DNA from 3 places in the Streptacidiphilus sp. MAP12-20 genome. Region 2 is predicted to be linked to each of the others. Evidence: riboswitches for the same ligand, from Rfam matches in the RefSeq annotation. Region 2 holds a riboswitch; each other region holds the start of a gene.
What was found. Region 2 has a riboswitch for cyclic di-AMP ahead of ABIA32_RS25675 (transglycosylase family protein). Riboswitches for the same ligand answer to the same signal wherever they lie in the genome.
Positions count from the first base shown of each region.

Region 1: linked by a shared signal. The riboswitch ahead of ABIA32_RS14830 (family 16 glycosylhydrolase) and the one ahead of ABIA32_RS25675 (transglycosylase family protein) in region 2 are both predicted to bind cyclic di-AMP.
Region 3: linked by a shared signal. The riboswitch ahead of ABIA32_RS18895 (M23 family metallopeptidase) and the one ahead of ABIA32_RS25675 (transglycosylase family protein) in region 2 are both predicted to bind cyclic di-AMP.

Region 1 covers NZ_JBGCCK010000009.1:198,036-205,877, reverse strand. The annotation lists gene ABIA32_RS14840 (MFS transporter) at 1-252, shown strand, start outside; gene ABIA32_RS14835 (TerC family protein) at 179-1,177, opposite strand; gene ABIA32_RS14830 (family 16 glycosylhydrolase) at 1,368-2,570, opposite strand; cyclic di-AMP (ydaO/yuaA leader) riboswitch at 2,569-2,755, opposite strand; gene ABIA32_RS14825 (TerD family protein) at 2,842-3,423, opposite strand; gene uvrB (excinuclease ABC subunit UvrB) at 3,560-5,683, opposite strand; gene ABIA32_RS14815 (nitroreductase family protein) at 5,775-6,347, opposite strand; gene ABIA32_RS14810 (MarR family winged helix-turn-helix transcriptional regulator) at 6,426-6,920, opposite strand; gene ABIA32_RS14805 (TIGR03086 family metal-binding protein) at 6,984-7,619, shown strand; gene ABIA32_RS14800 (hypothetical protein) at 7,613-7,842, shown strand, end outside.
Region 2 covers NZ_JBGCCK010000021.1:55,737-63,578, reverse strand. The annotation lists gene ABIA32_RS25680 (D-alanyl-D-alanine carboxypeptidase family protein) at 65-2,188, shown strand; cyclic di-AMP (ydaO/yuaA leader) riboswitch at 2,444-2,598, shown strand; gene ABIA32_RS25675 (transglycosylase family protein) at 2,605-3,840, shown strand; gene ABIA32_RS25670 (GNAT family N-acetyltransferase) at 3,906-4,220, opposite strand; gene ABIA32_RS25665 ((4Fe-4S)-binding protein) at 4,334-4,771, opposite strand; gene ABIA32_RS25660 (GNAT family N-acetyltransferase) at 4,809-5,351, opposite strand; tRNA gene ABIA32_RS25655 (tRNA-Arg) at 5,458-5,530, shown strand; gene ABIA32_RS25650 (2-phosphosulfolactate phosphatase) at 5,683-6,456, shown strand; gene ABIA32_RS25645 (alpha/beta fold hydrolase) at 6,535-7,341, opposite strand; gene ABIA32_RS25640 (DUF4097 family beta strand repeat-containing protein) at 7,410-7,842, opposite strand, start outside.
Region 3 covers NZ_JBGCCK010000013.1:18,486-26,327, reverse strand. The annotation lists gene ABIA32_RS18925 (ABC transporter substrate-binding protein) at 1-535, shown strand, start outside; gene ABIA32_RS18920 (MarR family winged helix-turn-helix transcriptional regulator) at 605-1,162, opposite strand; gene ABIA32_RS18915 (MFS transporter) at 1,299-2,612, shown strand; gene ABIA32_RS18910 (undecaprenyl-diphosphate phosphatase) at 2,803-3,729, shown strand; gene ABIA32_RS18905 (thioredoxin family protein) at 3,925-4,479, shown strand; gene ABIA32_RS18900 (bile acid:sodium symporter family protein) at 4,586-5,683, shown strand; cyclic di-AMP (ydaO/yuaA leader) riboswitch at 5,739-5,865, shown strand; gene ABIA32_RS18895 (M23 family metallopeptidase) at 5,878-6,657, shown strand; gene ABIA32_RS18890 (hypothetical protein) at 6,796-7,074, opposite strand; gene ABIA32_RS18885 (hypothetical protein) at 7,115-7,842, opposite strand, start outside.

The DNA.
Region 1 (7,842 bases), on a different contig from region 2:
ACCTCCACCTCCGCCGCCGTGATGGGCGTGGTGCTCTCGCACCTGACCATCCGGTTGGGACCGGTCACGCTGCCCTCCGCCCACGGCTTCCGGGTCGGCTTCGTGATCGGCGGCGGGGTGGCCCTGCTCGCCGCGCTGCTGACGCTCGCGATCCCGGGGCGGAAGCCCGCCTCGACCGTCACGGCAGCCGTCCCGCAGCCTGCTGCGCCTGCTGCGGAGTCTCCTGCCGACGCGAGGCCCGCAGCGACGTGATCGTCGTGACGGCCAGCACCACCACGATGAAGGCCAGCGAGAACGGGATGCCGATCTCCGGCGCCCAGTGCGCGCCGGCCTCGTGCAGGGCGTGCAGCAGCAGCTTCACGCCGATGAAGCCGAGGATCACCGAGAGCCCGTAGGAGAGGTGGACCAGCTTCTTGAGCAGGCCGCCGATCAGGAAGTAGAGCTGGCGCAGGCCCATCAGCGCGAAGGCGTTCGCGGTAAAGACGATGTACGGATCCTGCGTCAGCCCGAAGATCGCGGGGATCGAGTCCATCGCGAAGAGCACGTCCGTGCTGCCGATCGCCAGCATCACCACCAGCATCGGGGTGATCAGACGCTTGCCGTTCTCGACGACGAGCAGCTTGGTGCCCCGATACCCCTCGGTCGCCGGGAAGCGCCGCTCGACGGCCTTGAGGAAGCCATTCTCCTCGAACTCCTCGGCGGCGTCGTCGGCGTGATCGGCCCGCGCCTCCTTGATCAGCTTCCAGGCGGTCCAGATCAGGAAAGCGCCGAAGAGGAAGAAGATCCAGGAGAAGCTCGCGATGACGGCCGCACCCGCCGCGATGAAGATCGCCCGCAACACCAGGGCGATCAGCACGCCCACCGTGAGCACCCGCTGCTGATACGCGGGCGGGACGGCGAACTTCCCCATGATCAGCACGAAGACGAAGAGGTTGTCGACGCTGAGCGACTTCTCGGTGATGTACCCGGCGAAGAACTCCGCCGCCGGGCCGCCGCCCGAGTGCCACCAGAGGAAGCCGCCGAAGAGCAGCGCCAGCACGACCCAGACCACGGTCCAGAGACCGGCCTCGCGCAGCGAGACCTCATGGGGTTTGCGGCCGCCGATGAAGAAATCGGCGGCGATGAGTACGGCGAGTACGGCGATGGTGGTGGCCCACATGGCCACGGACGCGTCCATGAACGGCTGCTCCTCCGGCAGGCACAACTGTCTGCCGGAGGTCTCCTCCGCCCTGCCTGGCAGGGCCGACGCCACCGGGCGGTGCTGGGCACCGCCGTGTTGACGAGGACGTCGTTCTAGGGAGTACTCCCCTCCGCTTGCCTTGCCAGGCTAACAAGACAGCAAAGGGGAGGCAAAGGCCGAGAGATGCTCAGTGGTAGACGCGAATGTAGTCGGCCGAGAAGGTGATCGGCGTGCTGCCGCTGGGGGCCGCGTGGTACTGGCCGGCCGAGAGCGACAGGTTGAGGATCAGGTAGGCAGACCAGTTCGCGCCCACGCCGTTGCCGTCCGAGTAGACCTTGACTCCGTTGACGTACCAGTCGACCGAGTTGGCGCCGTACTTGGTGCCGATGGTGACCCACTGGCCCGGCTTCACCGCGTTCGCGTCGGTGAAGTAGTTCGAGCCGGAGGTGACGTGGTTGGTGAGCTCCAGCAGGTTCGGGTTGTCCGGGTGGTACTCGAAGGAGTCGATCTCACCGTTGCCGTTCTTCCACGTCCACAGGGCCGGCCAGGCGCCCACACCGGTGGGGAGCTTCATCCGGGCCTCGACGTAGTCGCCGGTCTTGACCTGGAAGCCCTCCTTGGAGCCCTCGGTCGTCAGCATGCCGGTCGTCCACGCCTGCTTGCCGTTCTCCAGCGTGTGCGAGCTGGGCTGGGCCGTGAAGGTGGCCACGCCGTTCGCGACGGTGACGTCGTTGGTGTCCAGCCAGTCGAGCTTGTTGTCGTTGGGGTTGTGGTTGCCGTACTGGTAGGAGGAGGAGCTGTCGCCGACCCAGCGCTGGCCCCAGTTGATCGGACCGTTGAACTCGTCGGACCAGATCGGGGTGGTGGAGGAGGCGACGCCGGCCGGGATCGCGCTGCCACCGCTCGGGGCGGGCACCGGAGTCGGCGTGGGCTTCGGCGTCGGCGTGGGGGTCGGCGTGGGCTTCGGGGCCGGGGTCGGGGTCGAGCTGGAGCCGATGGTCAGCGTCTTCGCGGTCAGGTTGTGCCAGCCGCTGGCGTCGAGGTAGGCGCCCATCATCGTGTAGTGGCCGGGGGCGAAGGTCCGCGTGCCCGCGTGGAAGGTCAGGCCGGAGGGGCAGATCCGCGCGTTGCTGCGCCACTGCGGGAAGTCCAGGTTGTTGCCGGCCGCGTCGCGGACGGCCACACCGAGGCTGCGCACGGTCACGCAGGAGGTCGCGCTGACCTTGACGGTCGCGGTGGCGGTCTTGCCGCTGACAGTGGCGGACAGGCCGGTCTCGCTGACGCGCGGGGTGCTCGCCTGGGCCTGCGGCACGAAAGCCGCGCCGAGAAGCAGGGCCGGCACGGCGCCGAACGTGAGTATGCGGGCAGGGGTCGACAGGGTGGGATGCATGGCGCCTCTCCGACGCCTGCGAGGTGAGCTGTCGGATTCGGGCCGTGAGAGTAGCCCGGCCGCGCGGACGCGGCTTCACCCCAAGCCTCGCGACATGGCGAGGCAGCGTGCACCTGGTTCCCCCGCTCCGGCCCGTGGTGTTCGTAGACCCGGCGGCGAGGGGCAGGATTCGGCGTCCCGACGCTGGGGTCCGTCGATGGGAGCGGACCTGCGCAGGTTAGGCAGATTGAATGACCGCAACCAAACATTCTCCCTACGATTGAGGGCTATCTCACAGGCTCTGCTCGATCACCGGAAGCATGTCCTGGAAGGTCCTCCCCTGCGCCGGCACGCCGATCGCGGCCATCTGCCAACCATCGTTCGCGTCCCGGTAGACCTTGGCCATGACCTGGCCGGTGTGGGCGCCGCCGCCGTCGAGCGTGTAGCGGGCCAGCTCCTGGCCCTTGATCTCGTCGACCAGGCGGCAGTGGGCCCGCTGGACCTCCTGGAAGCTCTGGCCGTTGTACGAGTTCACGGTGAAGACGATCTGGGTGATCTTCTTCGGAACCCGGTGCAGATCCACCATGATCGACTCGTCGTCCTCGCCGCCGCTGCCGCCGACCAGGTTGTCGCCGGTGTGGCGGACCGAGCCGTCGTTGCTGACCAGGTGCTGGAAGAAGACGACATCCGCCAGCGAGCCGCCCGCGTAGAGGACGGCCGAGGCGTCCAGATCGATCTCGCGGCGGCGCATCCCGAAGAGCCCGCGGCGGGGCGCGGCCTGCCACCCGAGGCCCATCCGGACCACCGTCAGCGAGCCGCCGCCCGCCGCCTTATCCAGGCTGACACTCTGCCCCTTGCTCAAGCTCACCGACATGGCTCGGCCCTCCCCGAATCGATCCGCGGCGTCGGCCGCCGCGGCCTCTCATCCCTAGGCTTGAACCTTACGACCTGGGGGTCGCGTGGGAACGGATCAGCACGGACCCGCCGGGGCCGATCAGCGGGCCATCCGGTCAGGCGATGCCCGCTTCGCGCATCTGGCGCAACTCCTTCTTGAGCTCGTTGACCTCGTCGCGCAGCCGGGCCGCGACTTCGAACTGCAGCTCAGCCGCAGCGGCGTGCATTCGGTCCGTCAGTTCGCCGATGAGATCGGCCAGCTCGGCCGCAGGCAGGCTCTTGGCACCCTTCTTGCCGGCCGCTGCCGCTGCCTTCGCGCCGAGGGCCGGGACCGGTGCCTTCTGGCCCTTGCCGCCGCCCGTGCCGGACTGGCGGTAGCCCGTGCTGAGCAGCTCGGCGGTGTCCATGTCCTCGCGGGCGAGGGAGTCGAGGATGTCGCCGATCTTCTTGCGCAGCGGCTGCGGGTCGATCCCGTGCTCGGCGTTGTAGGCCTGCTGGATCTCACGGCGGCGGTTGGTCTCGGAGATGGCGCGGTCCATCGCCGGGGTGATCCGGTCGGCGTACATGTGGACCTGGCCGGAGACGTTACGGGCGGCGCGGCCGATCGTCTGGATCAGCGAGGTGGGCGACCGGAGGAAGCCCTCCTTGTCGGCGTCGAGGATCGCGACGAGGGAGACCTCGGGCAGGTCGAGGCCCTCGCGCAGCAGGTTGATGCCGATCAGCACGTCGTAGTCGCCGGCGCGCAGCTGGCGCAGCAGTTCGATCCGGCGCAGCGTGTCGACATCGCTGTGCAGGTACCGGACCCGGATGCCGAGCTCCAGCATGTAGTCCGTCAGATCCTCGGACATCTTCTTGGTCAGCGTGGTGACCAGGACGCGCTCGTCCTTCTCGGTGCGCAGCCTGATCTCATGGATCAGATCGTCGATCTGGCCCTCCGTCGGCTTGACGACGACCTCGGGGTCGATCAGGCCGGTGGGCCGGATGATCTGCTCGACCTGGCCGTCGCCTCGGGAGAGCTCGTAGGCGCCGGGAGTGGCCGAGAGGTAGACCGTCTGGCCGATGCGCTCGACGAACTCCTCCCATTTCAGCGGGCGGTTGTCCATCGCCGAGGGCAGCCGGAAGCCGTGCTCGACGAGCGCGCGCTTGCGCGAGGCGTCGCCCTCGTACATCGCGCCGATCTGCGGCACGGTGACGTGGGACTCGTCGATGACCAGGAGGAAGTCCTCAGGGAAGAAGTCCATCAGGGTGTTCGGCGCGGTGCCCGGATCGCGGCCGTCGATGTGCCGGGAGTAGTTCTCGATGCCCGAGCAGGTGCCGATCTGCCGCATCATCTCGATGTCGTACGTCGTGCGCATGCGCAGCCGCTGGGCCTCCAGCAGCTTGCCCTGCTTCTCCATCGTGGCGAGCGTCGTCTCCAGCTCCGCCTCGATCCCGGTGATGGCGCGCTCCATCCGCTCCGCGCCGGCGACGTAATGCGAGGCGGGGAAGACGTGCAGCTGCTCGTCCTCGCTGATGACCTCGCCGGTCAGCGGGTGCAGCGTGCTCAGCGCCTCGATCTCGTCGCCGAACATCTCGATCCGGATGGCGAGCTCCTCGTAGACCGGGAAGATCTCGATCGTGTCGCCGCGGACTCGGAAGGTGCCGCGGGTGAAGGCGACGTCGTTGCGGTTGTACTGGATCTCGACGAAGCGGCGCAGCAGCGCGTCGCGGTCGATCTCGTCGCCGACCTTGAGCTGGACCATCCGGTCGACGTACTCCTGCGGCGTGCCGAGGCCGTAGATGCAGGAGACGGAGGCGACCACGATCACGTCGCGCCGGGTCAGCAGCGAGTTGGTGGCCGAGTGGCGCAGCCGCTCGACCTCCTCGTTGATCGAGGAGTCCTTCTCGATGTAGGTGTCCGTCTGCGCGATGTAGGCCTCGGGCTGGTAGTAGTCGTAGTACGAGACGAAGTACTCGACCGCGTTGTTCGGCAGCAGCTCGCGGAACTCGTTCGCCAGCTGGGCGGCGAGCGTCTTGTTCGGCGCCATCACGAGCGTGGGGCGCTGCAGCTTCTCGATCATCCACGCCGTCGTGGCGGACTTGCCCGTGCCGGTGGCGCCGAGCAGCACGACGTCCTTCTCGCCCGCGCGGACGCGGCGCTCCAGCTCCGCGATGGCAGTGGGCTGGTCTCCGTTGGGCTGGTAGGGACTGACGACCTCGAAGGGCGCCACGGACCGCTGAAGATCGGTGATGGGTCTCACGGCACCAACCGTACGACCCACCACTGACAAATCGGCTCCGACGGCCGAAAGGCCTTTGCGGAAAGCCCGGGGAAAACAGTCTGACGGTGACCTACACTCGGGCCGACTCGGCCCAGGGGGCCGCGCAGAGGTCGGCGACGGCGCGGCGGTCGCGCGTCAGGGCGGGTTCCTCCGCCGTGCGGCCGATCGCGATCATGGAGACGATCGCCCAGCCGGGATCGGGGCGGAGCTCCTCGGTGAGGCCGTCGAGGTCGAAGGCGCGGAACTGGTGGGTGGCGAGGCCCAGCGCCTGCGCCTGGACGGTCAGGTGGGCCGCCGCCTGACCGAGGTCGTAGTCGGCGAACTCGGAATACGTGATCCCCGGATCGCCGACCCAACGGCGCGTCAGCGTGACCACGAGCAGGCCCGCGTCGGTCGCCCAGCGGGCGGAGCTGGGGGCGAGGTGGCGCAGCACCCGAGCATGTCCCGACTCCCCCGGCCGGGCCGCGAAGAAGCCCCACGGCTGCGAGTTCCCTGCGGAGGGCGCCCAGCGCGCGGCCTCCAGCAGCAGCGCGAGGGCCTCGTCGTCCACGGCCCCAAACGGGTCGAACTTGTCAGGGCTGAACCGCCCGGCCAACAGGGGGTGAATCGCTCCGGGCCCGGACCGTTCAAGATCGCTGCGCATGTGCGGGTGCAACGAGCCGCGCCGGCGGCGTATTCCGCTCCGGCTACCGCTTTCCCGCGATGGGCGGCAGGCCGCGCGTCAGGTGACGGACGCGCCCAGCCCCGGCCCGGCCTCGGACGCGGGCCCGGTCAGGCTCAGGTCCTGCAGTGCGGCGAGCGCCTGCAGGCCGCGCAGGAAAGCGGCACGGTCCGCGGCCGGGAGTCGACCGAGCAGGCGTTCCTCGCCGATCTGGATCGCGGCCTGGACCGCGTCCCGCACCCGTCGCCCCTCCGGGGTCAGCGCGAGCAGGCGGACCCTGCGGTCCAGCGGGTCGGGCTCGCGGCTGATCAGGCCGCGCGCCGCGAGGTCGTCGAGCACCGCGATGATGCGGGTCTTGTCCGCGCCGATCGCTTCCGCCAGCGCCGCCTGGGTCCGCAGTGGCGTCGCGTCGAGGCGCAGCAGCACCGCGTAGGCCCACATGCTGACGCCGTGCGCGTCGAGGATCGGCTGCTCGGCAGCCATCAGGGCACGCCCCAAGGGCACCATCATCGCCGCCAGATCAGGACGGGCCGTCCCCTGCGCCTTCTGAGCCATGTCACGAACGTACCGGTTGACAATTCATATGCTTGAGCACATCGTAAGCACATGCTTATGAATGTGACTCCGGCGAAATTCGACGACCTACGTCGCCTGCACGCGCAGGCAATCCGCGAAAGCGTCGCTCTGGTCCGCCGGATCACCGACGCGGACCTCCCCCGGCCGACCCCCTGCACCGACTGGACCCTCGGCGACCTGCTCGCGCACATGACGGCCCAGCACAGGGGCTTCGCGGCGGCGGCGCTCGGCCGCGGCGAAGACCTCACGCAGTGGGCCGTCACGTCGCTCGACGCGGACTTCGTCGCGCAGTACGACGCGGCGGCCGAGCAGGTCGTCGCCGCCTTCGCGCAGCTCACCGAGCCCGACCGCGGCCTGATCCTCGCCGAGTTCGCCCGCGATCAGAGCTTTCCGGCCGCGCTGGCCCTCGGCTTCCACCTGCTCGACTACGTGGTCCACGGCTGGGACGTCGCCCGCGCCCTCGGGTTGGGCTTCGCGCCTGACGCCGAGCTGCTGGCCGCCGCGCTGCCCGTCGCACTCGCCGTCCCGGACGGCGCGTCGCGGCTCGCCGCCGACAGCCCCTTCCGCCCCGGCCTGGCGGCCGACGCCTCCACCGACACGCTGGAACGGATCCTGTTCGCACTGGGGCGCTCGCCGTCCTGGCCGGGCGGCGCGACCGAGGGCGCACCCTCGTGCTGAGGTCGTCCTGGACGCCCGGCCTGGATCACGGCCGACGCGGCCCGGTGCTGGTGAGCGTCACCGATTTCACCCTCGACCGGCTCGTCGACCTGCCCGGCGTCTACCGCGCGGCCCGGCGGCTCGCCGCCGACTGGACCGAGCTCGAAGGAGCTCACGGAATGTGGCTCTGGGCGCTCCCGACGGAGCGCCGCTGCGGGGCCGTCGCCGTCTGGTCCGACGAGAC
Region 2 (7,842 bases):
CGCTGCCCTGGGCGGTCGCGAGCGGTCGTATGCATTCAGAGCAGGCTTGAGGAGGCTGGGTTACGTGGGTGAGTCCCCCGACAGGTCGAAGCGGACCGCGGGCGCGGAGCGGGAGGCGGAACGGGCGGGAGTCGACCCCGCGACCCCCGCCCCGGACATCGACCCGACCCCCGCCTCGGATATCGACGCGACCCCCGCCTCGGATATCGCGCCGCCGGACCACGAGGCCGGGGCGAGCCCGGAGGCTCAGGCGGACGAGTCCGGCGCGGAGGCGGCGGCTGACGCGCCTGCGGACCCGCCGACCCGCCCCCTGCGCATCGGCGACCTGGAGACCCCGCGCGAGCACCTTGCGGACGACGCGGACGACGCGGACGAGCCGGCGGGGCCTGCGGCCGCGGAGCGCGCTATCCGCGACCCTCGCCTCCCGGTCGACCGCGAGGACGACGACGCAGAGGCAGAGGCAGAGGCAGAGGCGGAAGCCGAACCGGAGACGGAAGCCGCGCTCGAGCCGAAGACGGACGTCGCGACCCGCACCTTGCGCGTCCCCCCGTTGGAACCGGCCCCGGCCTCCGCCCCGGCCCCGGTCGAGGACGAGACCGATTCCGACGCGGCCGCCGACGGAGACGACGGCGACAGCGACAGCGACGGCGATCGCCACGGCCCGTCCGCTCCCCCGAGCGACAACGCGGAGACGCGCGCCATGTCCGCGTTCCCGCCGGCGCGACCGGCGCCGCGCGGGCCTGCGGGATCGCCGGCGCCCGGATCGCCCGCCGGATCCTCGCCGTCCTCCTCATTGGCCGCGCAGCAGTCGTCCGCGCAGCAGTCCGGCGCGGCGCAGGCGCAGCCGCAGGGCGGCGTGCCCGCCGGGGCGACGGCCGTCGCGGACTCGCCGGAGACGACCGTCGAGGCCATGGACATCCTGGCCGGTCTCAGCTCCCGGCCGATGACCCCGGCCCGGATCGCGCTGCGCCGCGTCCGCCTCTGGGGCACGCTGCTGCTCGTGCTCGTGGTGGTCCTCGGCGCGGTGCAGCTGCTGCGCCCGCTGCCGGCGCCCAAGCTCACGATGACCGCCGCGTCGAGCTTCGCCTTCGACGGCGGGGCGCCGGGGCTCGACTGGCCGGTCAAGGGCCAGGCCGCCGTCGAGGTTCCCGGACTCGGGGTGATGGGCCACAGCGGCAGCGACAACCCGGTGCCGCTCGCGAGTGTCACCAAGGTCATGACGGCCTATCTCGTACTCCGCGACAAGCCGCTCAAGAAGGGCGAGCAGGGCCCGACCCTGACCGTCGACCAGCAGGCGGTGAACGACTACACCACCGGCACCGCCGGCGGCGAGTCGGTGATGAAGGTCTCGGCGGGCGAGAAGCTGACCGAGTATCAGGCGCTGCAGATGCTGCTGATCCCCTCGGCCAACAACATTGCTCGTCTGCTGGGCCGCTGGGACGCGGGCAGCCAGGACGCCTTCGTTCAGAAGATGCAGGCCACGGCCGCCGAGCTCGGCATGAGCAAGACCACGTACACGGACCCCAGCGGTCTGAACGGCACCACCAAGAGCACTGCCAACGACCAGCTCAGGCTGGCCAAGGCGGCCATGGCCGACCCGGTCTTCCGGGAGATCGTCGGCACCGCGTCCTTCACGCCGCCGGAGAACGGCCTGACCCAGAACAACAACGCTCTTCTGCTGAAGAACGGCGTCATCGGCGTCAAGACCGGCACCAGCAGTGCCGCGCTCGGCAACCTGATGTGGGCGGCGCAGCAGAAGGTCGGCGACACCACCGAGACCCTCTACGGCGTCGTGCTGAGCCAGCCTGCCGTCGGTGGGAACGGCGGCGGCTGGCTGCCGCAGGTGCTGGAGAAGAGCAAGAAGTTGATCGTCAGCGCCGAGGGTGCGCTGCAGTCGCACGTGCTCGCCAAGAAGGGCGACGTCGTCGGTTACGTGGACGACGGGCTCGGCGGCAGGACGCCCGTCGTGGCGACCCAGGACGTCTCCGTCGCCGGCTGGAGCGGGCTCTCGGTCGACGTCTCGCTGAAGCCGCAGGCGGGCGCGAGCCTCCCGCACAGCGCGGCGGCCGGGACGATCGTCGCCGACCTCGTCGTCGGCAGCGGAGCGAGCGCGCAGACGATTCCGGTGGCGCTGCAGTCGAACCTGAACGCGCCCGGGTTCGGCGAGAAGCTCACCCGGCTGGGGTGAGTGCGAGTGTGAGCATGATGACGGTGGCCGAAGCGTAGTCAAACGGACATATCAACTGAATGCCTTCAAAGCAGGGTGCTAATTCGGGCATTTCGCCTCCGCCTAGCTGTGAATCATGAAGTGACTACGTGACAGACGTCTCATCGGCGTCTTGGCGGCTTGAGGTTTCAGGCCGGACCTGCCTACGGTCGCCGTCATCCGCACTTAAGCGGAACTGACATCTCCGGAACGCCGAGTCCTGCCGCCGGTCATGTCAGACGTCACCCGACGCATTCACGGCAGGAGCGGGGGACCCAGGTAAGTCGCCGCGAGCTCAGCGCTCGCGGCTTGGGGTGAAGCCGTGACACAGCACGGCCGGGCAACTCCAGCCCGAACCCGACAGCTCACCTCGCAGGCGTGGGAGAGGACCCCACTTCATGCTGTCCAACGGCACTGGTCGCCACCGCGCGCCCAAAATCGCCCGCCGCACCTCGAAGCGCCTGCTCGCCACCGTCGGTCTGACCGGCGCCGGCATGGCCCTCCCGCTGGTCACCGCGACCGGCGCACACGCCGCCACCGTCTCCACCTGGGACGCCGTCGCCCAGTGCGAGAGCACCGGCAACTGGTCGATCAACACCGGCAACGGCTACTACGGCGGCCTCCAGTTCGACCAGTCCACCTGGGACGCCTACGGCGGCCAGCAGTACGCCTCCCGCGCCGACCTGGCCACCAAGGACCAGCAGATCGCCACCGCCGAGAAGGTCCTGGCCAGCCAGGGCCCGAGCGCCTGGCCCGTCTGCGGCCCGCAGGCCGGTCTGAGCCAGGGCGGCGGCTCGCCGCAGCTGAACACCTCCGGCTCGTCCAGCAGCTCTTCGAGCAGCGCGTCTTCCTCGAGCGCGTCTTCCTCGACGAGCGGCTCCTCCAGCAGCGACAGCGAGAGCTCGGACTCCGGCAGCTCCTCGGCCGCGAGCACCAGCACGCCGACCACCAGCACCCCGGCCGCCACCTCCGGCAGCTACACCGTGCAGGCCGGCGACTGGCTGTCCACCATCGCGCAGAAGGAGAAGGTCTCCGGTGGCTGGCAGCGTCTGTACCAGCTGAACAAGTCGACCCTGACCTCGGGTCCCGACTGGATCTACCCGGGCCAGCACCTGGTCCTCGGCGGCAGCGCCTCCTCGGCGTCCACCTCCTCCAGCTCCTCGGACACGGCGACCCAGTCCTCGTCGTCCGACAGCTCGGCGTCCAACGGCTCGTCGAGCACCGCCACCACGGCGACCAACGCCTCGTCGACGACGTCCAGCGCCAGCAGCTCCGGCATCGGCGCCGCGATCTCCTTCGCGGAGTCGCACGTCGGCGACTCCTACGTCTACGGCGGTACCGGCCCGAACACGTGGGACTGCTCCGGTCTGGTCCAGGCCGCCTACCAGCAGGCCGGCGTCTCGCTCCCGCGCACCAGCGAGGAGCAGGCCGCGGCCACCACCCGCGTCTCGCTCGACCAGCTGCAGCCGGGCGACCTGCTGTTCTGGTCCAACGACGGCACCGCCGCCGGCACTTACCACGTCGCGATCTACGTCGGCGCGGGCAAGTTCGTCGAGGCCGCCAACCCGAGCTCCGGCGTCAAGTGGGAGACCATCAGCAACTACACCCCGGACTTCGCGGGTCGCGTCGCCTGATGATCACCCCGGTCGACCGCTGATCGGCCGCTGATCGACCGCTTTACGAACGGGTTCTCTCCCCCTCACACACCCGGGGTACCGGACAACTTGTCCTGGTACTCCGGGTGTCGTGTCAGCCAGGCCTTGATGAACGGGCAGGTCGCCTTGACCTTGATGCCCCGGCCGATCCCGTCCTCGATCGCGGCGCGCGCCAGCAGCCCGCCGATGCCCAGACCCTCATAGGCGGGGCCGACGACGGTGTGCTGGTAGATGACGCGCTCGTCGTCGCGTACGTAGGAGGCGAAGCCGACGAGATCGCCCTCGATGCGCGCCTCGAAACGCTGCGCCTCGGGCACGTCGGCGACTGTGACCTCGGCCTCGGTCTCGCTCGTGCTCATCCTCGCCGCCTCCTCGCATGGCGTCCGCAGGCTCGTGCTTCGCCCACGCCTGTCTGACGAGTGTCCGTCACCCTGTCGGTTTTCGTGCGAACGGACACGCGTCCGCGCCGGACTCACTCCCGCCACCCGATGCGCTCGTGCGAGCCGTCGCAGAACGGCTTGTTCCCACTGGCCCCGCAACGGCACAGCGCCGCCCGCACCTCTCGCGCAGTGCCCCACGGCCCGTCGACCCGCAGGTCCCCACGGACCAGCAGCGGCCCGTCGGTGCTGGGGGTGATCACGGTCGGCCGCTCGGGCTGCTCGGCCGGACCGTCGGTCAGCACGTAGTGCAGCGCGCCGGTCGGGCAGCGGCGTACGACCTCGGCGATGTGCTCGGGGTCGGCGTTCGCCAGCTGGATCCACGGACGGGCCGCCGGATCGAACACCTCCGGAGCGCCGCGCACGCAGGCCTCGGTGTGCCGGCAGCGGCGGGCGTCGAAGCTCACCTCCACTCCGGGAGCGCGGTAGATCTTCACCCGGTCGCCGGGTGGCCATTCGTCGAACTCGCTCATGCCTCCATGGTGCGTCCGCGGCTCTGATCACGCGGCCTCACCACAGGTCGCCGTCGCGCCAGTCGCAGGTGAGCTCACCGGTCCGCTCCAGGGCGGCGGCGCTGCCCGGCAGGACGAACAGGCAGTCGTCGGCGTCCTCGGTCCTGACGATCCCGGCGGGTGTCAGCGCTGAGGTGGGGCCCTGCCAGCGCTGCCAGCCGCGTGAGGCATAGAACGCCATCGCCTCGTCGGTCGAGGCGAGCGCCCCGAAGTCGTAGGCACGCGCGATCACCCGCTCCAGTGGGGCCATCGCCGCTGCTCCGTACCCACGCCCGCGCAGCCGCGCCTCGACGCCGACGCCCTCCACGTACCCGACCCGCCAGGCCCGGCCGCCGTGCAGCAGCCGCCGCTGCACCACTGACGCGTGCGCGACGACGAGCCCGTCCTCGCGGACCAGCGCGTGCACGCCGCCGAGGGAGTGCTCCCAGTCGTCCTCGGCCATGTCGTCGAAGACCCGGTAGAGCAGTGCCCGTGCGTCCGCGAGGTCGGCGGCGTCCAGCTCGGCGGTGTGCGCGACGCGTACGTCGATGCGATCGGCCATGGAGTCAGCCTGCCACCTCGGGCGCGGCCCCGACCGGAAACCTGATCACTGCCCTGCCGCCCAGCCGCTACACTGGCGACGGTGCCGGACCCTGTCGGGCACCCATGCCTCATTAGCTCAGGGGATAGAGCACGGCTCTCCTAAAGCCGGTGTCGCAGGTTCGAATCCTGCATGGGGCACAGCAAAACGGACAAGGTGGGCACGGAATGTGCCCACCTTTCTTCATGCCTCGAAGGCATAAGCACAGGTCACGTTTGGCTGTGCTCAGGTCGGGAAGCCTGGGGGACCGGGGCCGGACCTGCACGTGATGTAGCGTCCGAACGTGATCGAAATGGACGCTCGTTTTCTTGGTATCGCAGATCTGGTCGAAGCCCCGTCCGTGGCGGTCGTGGTCGACGTCATGCGTGCCTTCACCGTGGCTGCCTGGGCCTTTGCCCAGGGGGCCGAAAAGATCGTTCTCGCTGAGTCGTTGGACGACGCTCTGGCGCTCAAGGCTCGTCACCCGGCGTGGGTGGCGCTCAAGGACGGGCCGCCCGCGCCCGGGTTCGACATGGTCAACTCGCCGGGCCTGCTGCGGTCTGTTGACCTTGGCGGACGGACCGTTGTGCAGAAGACCACGGCGGGGACGGTCGGCGCCCTTGCGGTCAAGGAGGCGTCGCTGGTGCTGTGCGCCGGCTTCGTAGTGGCGGAGGCAACGGCTCGGGTCTTGCGGACGCGCAGGAGTGACAGTGTCACGTTCGTGGTCACTGGCGAGGACGGGCAGGCCGATGAAGATCTGGCGTGCGCTCAGTACATCGCTCGGAGAGCCACCGAGGCTGCTGGGACGGATGCTGCCGTGTTCCTTCGCCGCGCTGCCGAGTCGCGCGCCGCGGCCGAGTTGGCGGAGGGGGTGCGTCAAGGAGTCCATCCTGATGACGTCGCGCTCTGTCTTGAGCTCGACAGGTTTCCCTTTGCCATGGTGGCGACCTTGGAAGACGCGCTCATGGTCCTGCGTCCGTGTGCCGTGCCTTCACCGGCCGAGGCCGACGAAGCCTCGACGCCGGCCCCTACACCTTCGACTGGCAGGTCCTGCGGACCCTCGACGACAGCCAGTTGCTCATGGTGATGACCGCACCCCGGGCAGCCCCAGCCTGCGCAACCTCGGTGTCGAACCCAGTCGCAGTTGACGTGGCCCGATCGCGGCTCAGCCGACCTCGTGGTCGCGGGCGGTGGCGAGTTCGCGGACCGCGTCGGCGACCGAGTGGAAGTCCTTGCTGAGGATGTGCGAGTGGTTGCTGGCGACCTTCTTGCTGATCTGGATCGTCGGGTTGCCGTCGAGCATCCGGCCCAGCTCGGTCCGCATGTCCTCCATCTCCTTCTCGGTCGCGCCCAGGTTGCCGCCGGTGCCGATGATGTACCGGGTCGGCGCGGTCACATCGGCGAAGACCGGGGCGAGGGCGCGGGCCGAGCAGAGGTCGATGAGTTCGAGGTTGATCTCGGCGTGCTGCGCGGTACTCATCCGGGCGGCGAGGCCGAGCGGGCGCAGCAGCGGGAACAGCGGGCTCAGCTTGCGGAACAGGTTCCGGACCTGCTCGCGGGTGGCGTCGTCGATCTCTACCGTCGGCATCGCGCCGTCGACGGACACCACCGCCGCGACGCGGTCGGGGTAACGGGCGGCCCAGTGCATCGCGATCAGGCCGCCGTAGGACCAGCCGACCAGGATCGGCCGCTCCACGCCCCGCGCCTTGAGGACGGCATCGAGGTCGCGGACGCACGCCTCGAAGGAGTAGTCGGAGGCGCGCTGCGACTTGCCGCGGGCGCGCTCGTCGTAGGTGATGTGGCGGTAGTCGCCGCCGAGGTCGGCGATGAGGCGCCGCCAGGGCTTCTGGTCGGCGTAGGAGCCGTTGAGGTAGACCACGGGAGTGCCGGTCCCGCCGGTGTCGGTCACGGCCAGGGCGGTGTCGTCGACGGTCACCATTCCGCTCCACGCGGACTGCTGCTTGCTGGTCAAGGCTTGCCTCTTCGGGTTGAAAGCGGATCAGGAGCGGTGCGGTGGAAGGTTACTGGAGATGCGGTGGTTCAGAGGGAGCGGGCGGTGATGTCGCCGTAGGAGGTGGTGGCGCGGATGTCGAGTTCGGCGGTGCCGTCGTTCTTGAGGGCGTTGCTGATGCGGCCGTGGCCCGTGCCGGCGTCCAGGGCGGCGGAGACGCCGGGGGCGGCGCCGACCGTGATGTCGCCCATCTGGGTGTGGAGATCGACCGTGCCGCGGACGGCCTCGGTGAGCGTGATGTCGCCGCGTGCGGTGCTGATCTGCGCGGGGCCGGTGAGGCGGCGGACCTCGACGTCGCCGTCGACCGCGGTGAGGCGGACACTGGAGGCCTCGTCGATCTTGATCTGGCGGTAGGCGCCGTCGAAGGTGACGTCGCCGAGGCGGCCGACGCCGCGGAGTTCGCAGCCGGCGGTCTTGGCCTCGAGGCGGGAGCCGGCGGGCAGTTGGACGGTGATCTCCAGG
Region 3 (7,842 bases), on a different contig from region 2:
GCTGACGCCGTCGGCGGCGGAGGACAAGGACTCGCTGACCGTCGACGCGCCGACGGCGAAGAAGTACAGCCTGACCGCCACCTCGACGATCAGCTCGCTGTCGAAGATCGCGAGCAGCCTGACCATCGGTGGCGCGCCGGAGTTCCAGACCCGTGAGCAGGGCATCGTCGGCCTGAAGAGCAAGTACAACCTGACCTTCAAGGGCTTCAAGGCCCTGGACGCCGGCGGCGCGCTCTCCGAGGCGGCGCTGAAGAACGGTGACGTCCAGGTCGCGGACATCTTCACCACGGACTCGTCGATCAAGAAGAACGGCTGGGTGACCCTGGTCGACGACAAGGGCCTCTTCGGCTTCCAGAACGTGCTGCCGCTGGCCGCCAAGACGCTGCCCAGCGGCGCGGGGGACGCGCTGAACGCGGTCTCGGCGAAGCTCACCACCGCGGCGCTGATGGACCTGGACGCCCAGGTCGGCGCGAGCGGCGCCGACCCGCTGGCGGTGGCGGACGCCTGGCTGAAGGCCAACGGCCTGTCTTCCTGAGCGGCGAAAAAGGCGAAAAAGGGGCGTGGGGAGTCGGAAGACTCCCCACGCCCCTTGCCGCTTGTCGGGCTACTCGTCGAGGCCGTCGGTGCGTCCCTGCGCGTCCGGCTGGTCCTCCTCCACCCGGCGCAGCATGCGGTCCAGCGCGGCGGCCAGTTCCGTCCGCTCCTCGGGGGCGGCGTCCTGCAGCAGGCTCTCCTCGAAGACGGCCGCCATCCGCATGGACTCCAGCCACTTCTCCCTGCCGAGCTCGGTGAGCTCGATGTTCACGCGCACCCGGTTGCTCTCGTCCCGGCTGCGGGTCACCAGCCCGGCCGCGGCCATCCGGTCGACCCGGTGTGTCATCGCCGCCGGGGTCAGCCCGATCCGCTTGGCCAGCTCGCCGGGGCCCAGCCGGTAGGGCTCGCCCGCGACGATCAGGGCCTTGAGCACCTCCCAGTCGGGGGAGGAGATGCCGAGGTCGTTGAGGTGTCGCCCGTAGGCGACGGACATCCGCCGCGACAGGCGGCTGAGCGTCGAGACGATCGTCTCGACCTGCGGATCCACGTTCGGGAACTCGCGCTGGTACACCGCGACCTGCTCGCTGATCGCGAGTTCTTGCGGCGGCTCCTGGGACGGGTCGGTCATGGGCCCAGTGTCTCATGCTCAAGGCTTGCGGGATTAAAAGTTTCCCACCGAAGACTTTAATAGTGTACTCTTTCGTTCGATACGAAGAGCAGACAGCCGCAGAGGGCTGGAGAAGGAGAGAAGGGCGGTGCGCGAGATGACGACGACTGGGGAGCTGACGATGCGGGGGGCGCTGCGCCGCGTCCAGGTGGGCAACGCGCTGAGCGCCTTCGGCAGCGGGTTCACGCTGCCGTACATGTTCGTGTACGTGGAGCAGGTGCGCGGGCTCGGCTCGATGACCGCCTGGCTGGTCTTCACGCTGTTCGCCGCCGCGGCGCTCGCCGTGCTGCCGGTCGGCGGCCGGGGCATCGACCGCTACGGACCGCGCCCGGTGCTGGTCGCGGGCGCTGTGCTGACGGCGCTGGGCGCGCTCTCCTTCGGGCTGGCGACGACGGAGTGGACGATCCTGCTGGCCGCCTTCCTCTTCGGGGCCGGCGTGACCACCTGCCAGCCGGCGCTGGCGACGATGGTGGTGCGCTGCTCCACCAGGGCGACCAGGGCGCATGCCTTCGCGCTGCAGTTCACGCTGGTCAACCTGGGCATGGGCATCGGCGCGATGATCGGCGGCCAGATCGTCGACGTCTCGCGTCCGGGCAGCCTGACACTGCTGTTCGGCATCGAGGCCGTGATGTTCCTGGTGCTGGCGGCGGTGACCGGCTCGGTGAAGCTGCCCGCGCAGGTCGCCGTGGTGGCCGAGGCTTCGCACGCGGCGGCTGCGAAGGGGCGTTCGGACTTCCGCACGCTGCTGGGCGACCGCGCGATGGTCAAGCTCTGCGTGCTGGCCGGGCTGATCTTCTTCGCCTGCTACGGACAGTTCGAGAGCGGCGTCGCCGCCTACGCGACGAGCACCGTCGGGATCTCCCCGTCCGCGCTGGGCCTCGGCCTCGGGGCGAACACCTTCGCCATCGTCGTGCTGCAGATGTTCGTCGTCCGAATGACCTCGCGTCGCCGCCGGACCACCGCGATCGCGGCGACCGGCCTGGTCTGGCTGGCCGCGTGGATCTTCGCGGGTGTCGCGGGCCTCTTCCACGGCGGCTCGGGCATGGCCGTGGGCTCGATGATGATGACCTACGTCCTCTTCGGCGCGGGTGAGGCGCTGCTCGCGCCGACCCTGGGCCCGATCGTCGCCGACCTGGCCCCGGCCCGGCTGCTCGGCACCTACAACGCCGCGTTCGCGCTGGTGAAGCAGGTCGCCATCGCGCTCGGCCCGGCGGTGGGCGTGCTGCTGGTCGGCGCGGGCCTCTCGACGGTCTACCTGCTCGCGCTCGGCCTCTGCTGCGTGGCCGTGACGGCGGCGGCGTGGCGCCTGCGCGGCGTCCTCCCGACGGCGGCGGACAACGCCGTCCCGACCCGGTCGACGGTCGTGGCCGGCTCGGCCCCGCGCGTGACGGAGCTGACCGCAGCGGCGTGAACTCCCTGACCCGAAGGGGCGCTTCGGCGCCCCTTTCGGCGCTGCCCGCGGCTTCGGAAGACGGGCGGGAGATGGTCGGTGAACTTCGTGCGACCGGTGTATGAACAGCCGTCACATCGCCTATGGGCGTCTACACGCTTGTAGTACTTTCGGGCTCGTCCTCGTCCCTCCCAGCAGCCCAAGGTCGTCGATGTCGTCCGTGCTCACCTATCCCGAAGCGATCGGCGTCGGCCTGATCCAGGGCGTCACCGAGCTGTTCCCGGTCTCCAGCCTGGGCCACAGCATCCTGCTCCCGGCCCTGCTGGGCGCCCCCTACAAGGACGACCTCAACGTCGCCGCTGCGGAGTCCCCCTACCTGAGCGTGCTCATCGCCCTGCACCTGGCGACTGCCGCCGCGCTGGTCGTCTACTTCTGGCGGGACTGGGCCCGCGTGCTGCAGGGGCTGTTCAGCTCCGTGCGCGAGCGGCGGATCGAGACTGCGAACCAGAAGCTGGCCTGGCTGCTGATCGTCGCGACGATCCCGGTGGGCGTCGCGGGCATCGCGCTGGACAAGCTCTTCCGCGAGCACCTGGGCAAGCCGGTGCCGGCGGCGATCTTCCTGACGCTCAACGGCGTCGTCCTCTTCGTCGCCGAGCGCCTCAAGCGCGGCGGCACGGGCCGCCGCCGCGCGAACGACGCGGCGACGATGCCGGGTGACGAGCACCTGCACCCCGACGTGCTGTCGGACCGCCGCATCGTGAAGCTGGGCTGGGGCAGCGCGCTGGTGATCGGTGCGGCGCAGATCCTCGCCCTGCTGCCCGGCATCAGCCGTTCCGGCGTGACGATGAGCGCGGGCATCTTCAAGGGCCTCCGCCACGAGGACTCGGCCCGCTTCGCCTTCCTCCTGGCCACCCCGGCGATCGGCGGCGCGGCGATCCTGAAGCTGCCGTCCCTGGCGGGCGCGCAGGGCCACGGCATTCACGGCCAGATCCTGGCCGGCGGGGTGGCGGCGTTCGTGGCGGGCTACATCGCGGTGCGGTTCCTGACGAAGTACTTCGAGACGAGGACGCTGACCCCCTTCGCGATCTACTGCTTCGTCGCGGGCCTCGGGAGCCTGGCCTATCTGAGCTTGGGGTAGTTGCACTATCAGGGGCGCGGGGCTCTGCTTGATCAACTGCGCGCGAGAGCAACCACCCTGTGCGGATGGCACTGATCGTTCGGGGACTCACCTGCGTGGGTGGCTTGTCGCGCAGTTCCTCGCGCTCCTGGCGAGTTGCAACAGGCGGCGCGTCGAAACGGGCTCCCCTCCGTTGCGGGTGTTGCACTGGGTTACGTGCGATCACTGCTGCGTGCGTTGCTCCTGGGGCTGCTGCCGATCTGCCTGCTGGCAGCCTGCGTGCAGGTGAACGGGCGGGCCGGTGGGCTCGCTCCGCACTACGCGCGGCCCTTCGTCGCGCTGCCCAGCGTCACGCCCGCGCCCGTGCCCACCGGATACGACCCGCGCGCCGACGCGCCCGCCGCCGTCGCCGCCGCGCAGGCCGCGTCCCGCAAGGACGGACGTCCCGTGCTGGTCGAGTTCGGCGCGGACTGGTGTACCGACTGCCAGGTGCTCGCGCAGCGGTCCGTGACGCCAGGGGCCTGGCTCGTGCTCGCCAGGAACTACCACCTGGTCACCGTCGACGTCGGCCACTACGACCGCAACAGCGCCCTCGCCGCCCGCTGGATCGATCTGAAGCGCAGCGGGATCCCCGCACTCGTCGTGCTGGAGCCCGACGGCCGCGTTCGGGCGACCACGCAGGACGGCAGCTTCGCGAACGCGCGCGCACTCTCCGCCGATGCGATTACAAGCCGACTTGTCGACTGGCTCTATCCCGCTTCCCGATCATGACCGATTCCACTCGAAGTCATGAATCTTCCCAGTTCAGCGAGGTATTCCGCACACGCACCTGATGTGATGCCGCCATCTGCACACGAGGCGACCAAGGCGGTGTCCGATGAATCTTCTCGCGACCCTGGCCGCCGCCGTTCAACGGCGGCTGCTCTGGATCATGCTGCTTGCCTACGTCCTCGCCGCAGGCTGGCCCGAGCCGGGCCAGGCCCTGCGCGCGGTGACGCTCGCGCACCTCGCCGGGGCGGCCTTCCCGCTCCAGGCGGGCCTGCTCGCCCTGATGGTGTTCAACGCCGGCCTGACCGCCAAGGCCGACGCCCTGCCGGCGCTGCTGCGGCACCCCCGCGCCCTGCTGGTCGGGATCGCCTCCAACGCCCTGCTGCCGACGCTGCTGCTCGGCGTCGGCGCCCTCGCCGCCGAGGGCTGGCACAACGTCCACGAGGCGCAGAGCCTGCTCGTCGGCCTCGCGCTGGTCGGCGCCATGCCCGTCGCCGCCGGGGCCACGGTCTTCGCCCAGGGCAGCGAGGGCAATGCGACGCTGACGCTGGGCCTGGTCGTCGGCAGCACGCTGCTCTCTCCGCTCACGATCCCGCTCGGGCTGCATCTGGGCGGGTTCCTGGCCTCCGGCCCGTACGCGGCGGATCTGCACGCGGTCGCGGAGCACGCCTGCAGCGTCTTCGCGGTGCTGGCCGTCGTGCTGCCCTGCGCGGCGGGCCTGCTGACGGGGCGGCTGCTCGGTGCCCGGCTTCAGTCGGCGCTGCCACTGGTCAAGGTGGTCAACCTGGTGGTGGTGGTCCTGCTCAGCTACACCAACGCCTGCGGCGCGCTGCGACAGGTCGTCGAGCGGCCCGATCCGGACTTCCTGGTGCTGGTGGTCGCTGCGGCGGCGGCGATGTGTGGTGGTTCGTTCCTCAGCGGGTGGGTGATGGCCGGTCGGCTCGGCGTCGCCCGCGAGGACGCGATCGCGCTGACCTACGCGTCCGGGATGAACAACAGCAGCGCCGGCGCGGTCGTCGCGGCCACGCGACTGCCGGGCAACCCTGCCGTTCTGCTGCCGATCCTGGCCTACAGCCTGCTCCAGAAGGTGCTGGCGTCCTCGGTGGGTGTGCTGGTCAGGAAGGTGCCGTTCGATGACGAAGCTTCAGCCCTGGCCGCTGCCGCATCAACTGCCCCTAAGGAACCACTTGGATTCAGACGGCTTTAGTATTAACTTTCCATAACAGTACGCGCGGCTTCTGTCGTTCGACCGACGGACGACGTCGCGCGGATCGCCTAATCCTCACGGAACCGGGGACCCACGTACCTGGGGTGCATCGGCCTCGCGGCCGTAGGAGACCTCCCTCTCCGAACCCGTCAGCTAACCCGGTCGGCGAAGGGACGGAAAGGAGCACGCCAGTCATGGCGTCATACCCGGTCGAGACCGTCGCCCAGCCGGCTGCAGTTCAGACACTGGGGGGCCAGCACCCGATGACCGCCCTGCCCCGGCAGCGCGGCGCGGCGCTGGGCCTGGCGGCGATGGCCGTCGGTGCGACCAGCGTGATCGGCCTCGCGGGCCCGGCGGTCGCGGCCGACCGCCCCGAACACAGCGGTCCCTCCGGCTCCCTCCTGGTCGACGAGCAGGCCTCGTCGTTCGCCCCGGTCGCCGACGCGGGCACGGCCCTGGCCGACCGCATCCGCGCGCAGGCGACGCACCAGCGCGCCGACGCCGAGTCGACGGCCCGCCGCGAGGCCGCGACGGCGGCAGCGGCGAAGGCCGCGGCGGTCGAGCGGGTCCGCGCGGCGGAGAGCCTGGTCCTGCCGGTCGCCGGCGCGAGCACGACCGCGGGCTACGGCCAGTCCGGCTCCTACTGGTCCCACCTGCACACCGGCCTCGACTTCGCGGCTCCGGCGGGCACGCCGGTCCGCGCCGTGGGCGCGGGCGTCGTCACCTCGGCGGGCTGGGCGGGCTCCTACGGCTACCGCGTCATCGAGACGCTGCCGGACGGCACGGAGATCTGGTACTGCCATCTCTCCGCGATCGCGGTGGGCGCGGGTTCCGTGACCGGCGGCCAGCCCATCGGCCGCGTGGGCTCCACCGGCAACTCCACCGGCCCCCACCTCCACCTCGAGGTCCGCCCGTCCGGTGGCGACCCGGTCGACCCCACCGACTGGCTCACCGCCCACGGCCTGGAGCTTTAGGCAATTGCGATAGTGGCAGGACGCTAGGGGCGCGAGGAACTGCGCGACAAGCCACCGGCGTGCGGATGGTCCCCAACGCGCAGGGCCATCCGCACAGGGTGGTTGCTCGCGCAGTTCCCCGCGCCCCTGATGGTGCAACTACTTGCGGTCGGCGACAGTCCAGGAGGCAAGCGCCACTCCCGTGGCCACCGTCAGGACCGAGGGCCAGGCGCGGATCCTCTTCGCCAGAGGGTGCGAGCCCGCGAACGCGGCCACGTAGAGCCCGCTCAACGCAGCCGCCGCCTTCGGCCCAGCCGTGCCGCGCCACTGACGCGCCGCAAGCCCACCCGCCAGGGCAAGCGCCACGCCGCCCAGCTCCCTGCGCTTCGTCGCTCGCGCGATGGCGAACCCGCCGATCAATCCCGACGCGGCAACCAGCGAAGAGGGGACCTGAGCCGTTGAACTGAACCTCCGTCAATCAATTTGTGCGCGTGTTGTGAAGATGCAGGCCGATATATCCGATATAAACCCGGCCCGTGCCCGAACAATCGTCGTGATAGTGAAGCCGTGGCGCCGTCCCGCCCCCGCCTATCCGCAGGTGCGCGCCCATGAAGACGCGGCCCGAGGGGTCCACCTCCGTCGGCACCGGAAGCAGGCGTTCCCGCTTCCACTTCGCGTTGGTGCTCACCGTCCGCGACTCGCCGCGGATGACCTTGCGCGGTGGGAACGGGTGGCAGTCAGGGGGCGTGTTCTCGCACCAGCTGCGGAAGTCGCCGCCCGACGCGCCCGCCTTCGCCGCCTCCGCGTAGTCCGACAGGGCCAGCAGCGCATCCCAGGTCATCCGGACCCAGGTGGGGTGGTCGGTCTGTTCGTCCAGCTCCTTGGTCAGCCGGGCGTCGCCGGTGAACTCCAGCAGCGGGAACTCGCCCAGCCGGTCCAGCAGCTCCGCGAACGTCCCTGGCTCCGCGTCCTGCGGACGCGCCGGCCGGCCGTGGAGTGAGCGCAGCTCCGTCCGGACCGCACGCAGCTCGCTGTACTGCTCGTCGTACTCCGCCGCCAGCTGCGACTCGCGCTCCTCCGCGGCGCGGAGCCAGCGGCGGACCTCCTGCAGTTCCTCGGCGCGGGCACGCTGCTCGTGCGCCTCTTCCTCCTCGTGGTCGACCAGCAGGCCGCCCGGCAGGATCGCGTCCGCCTCCGGCAGGCCCT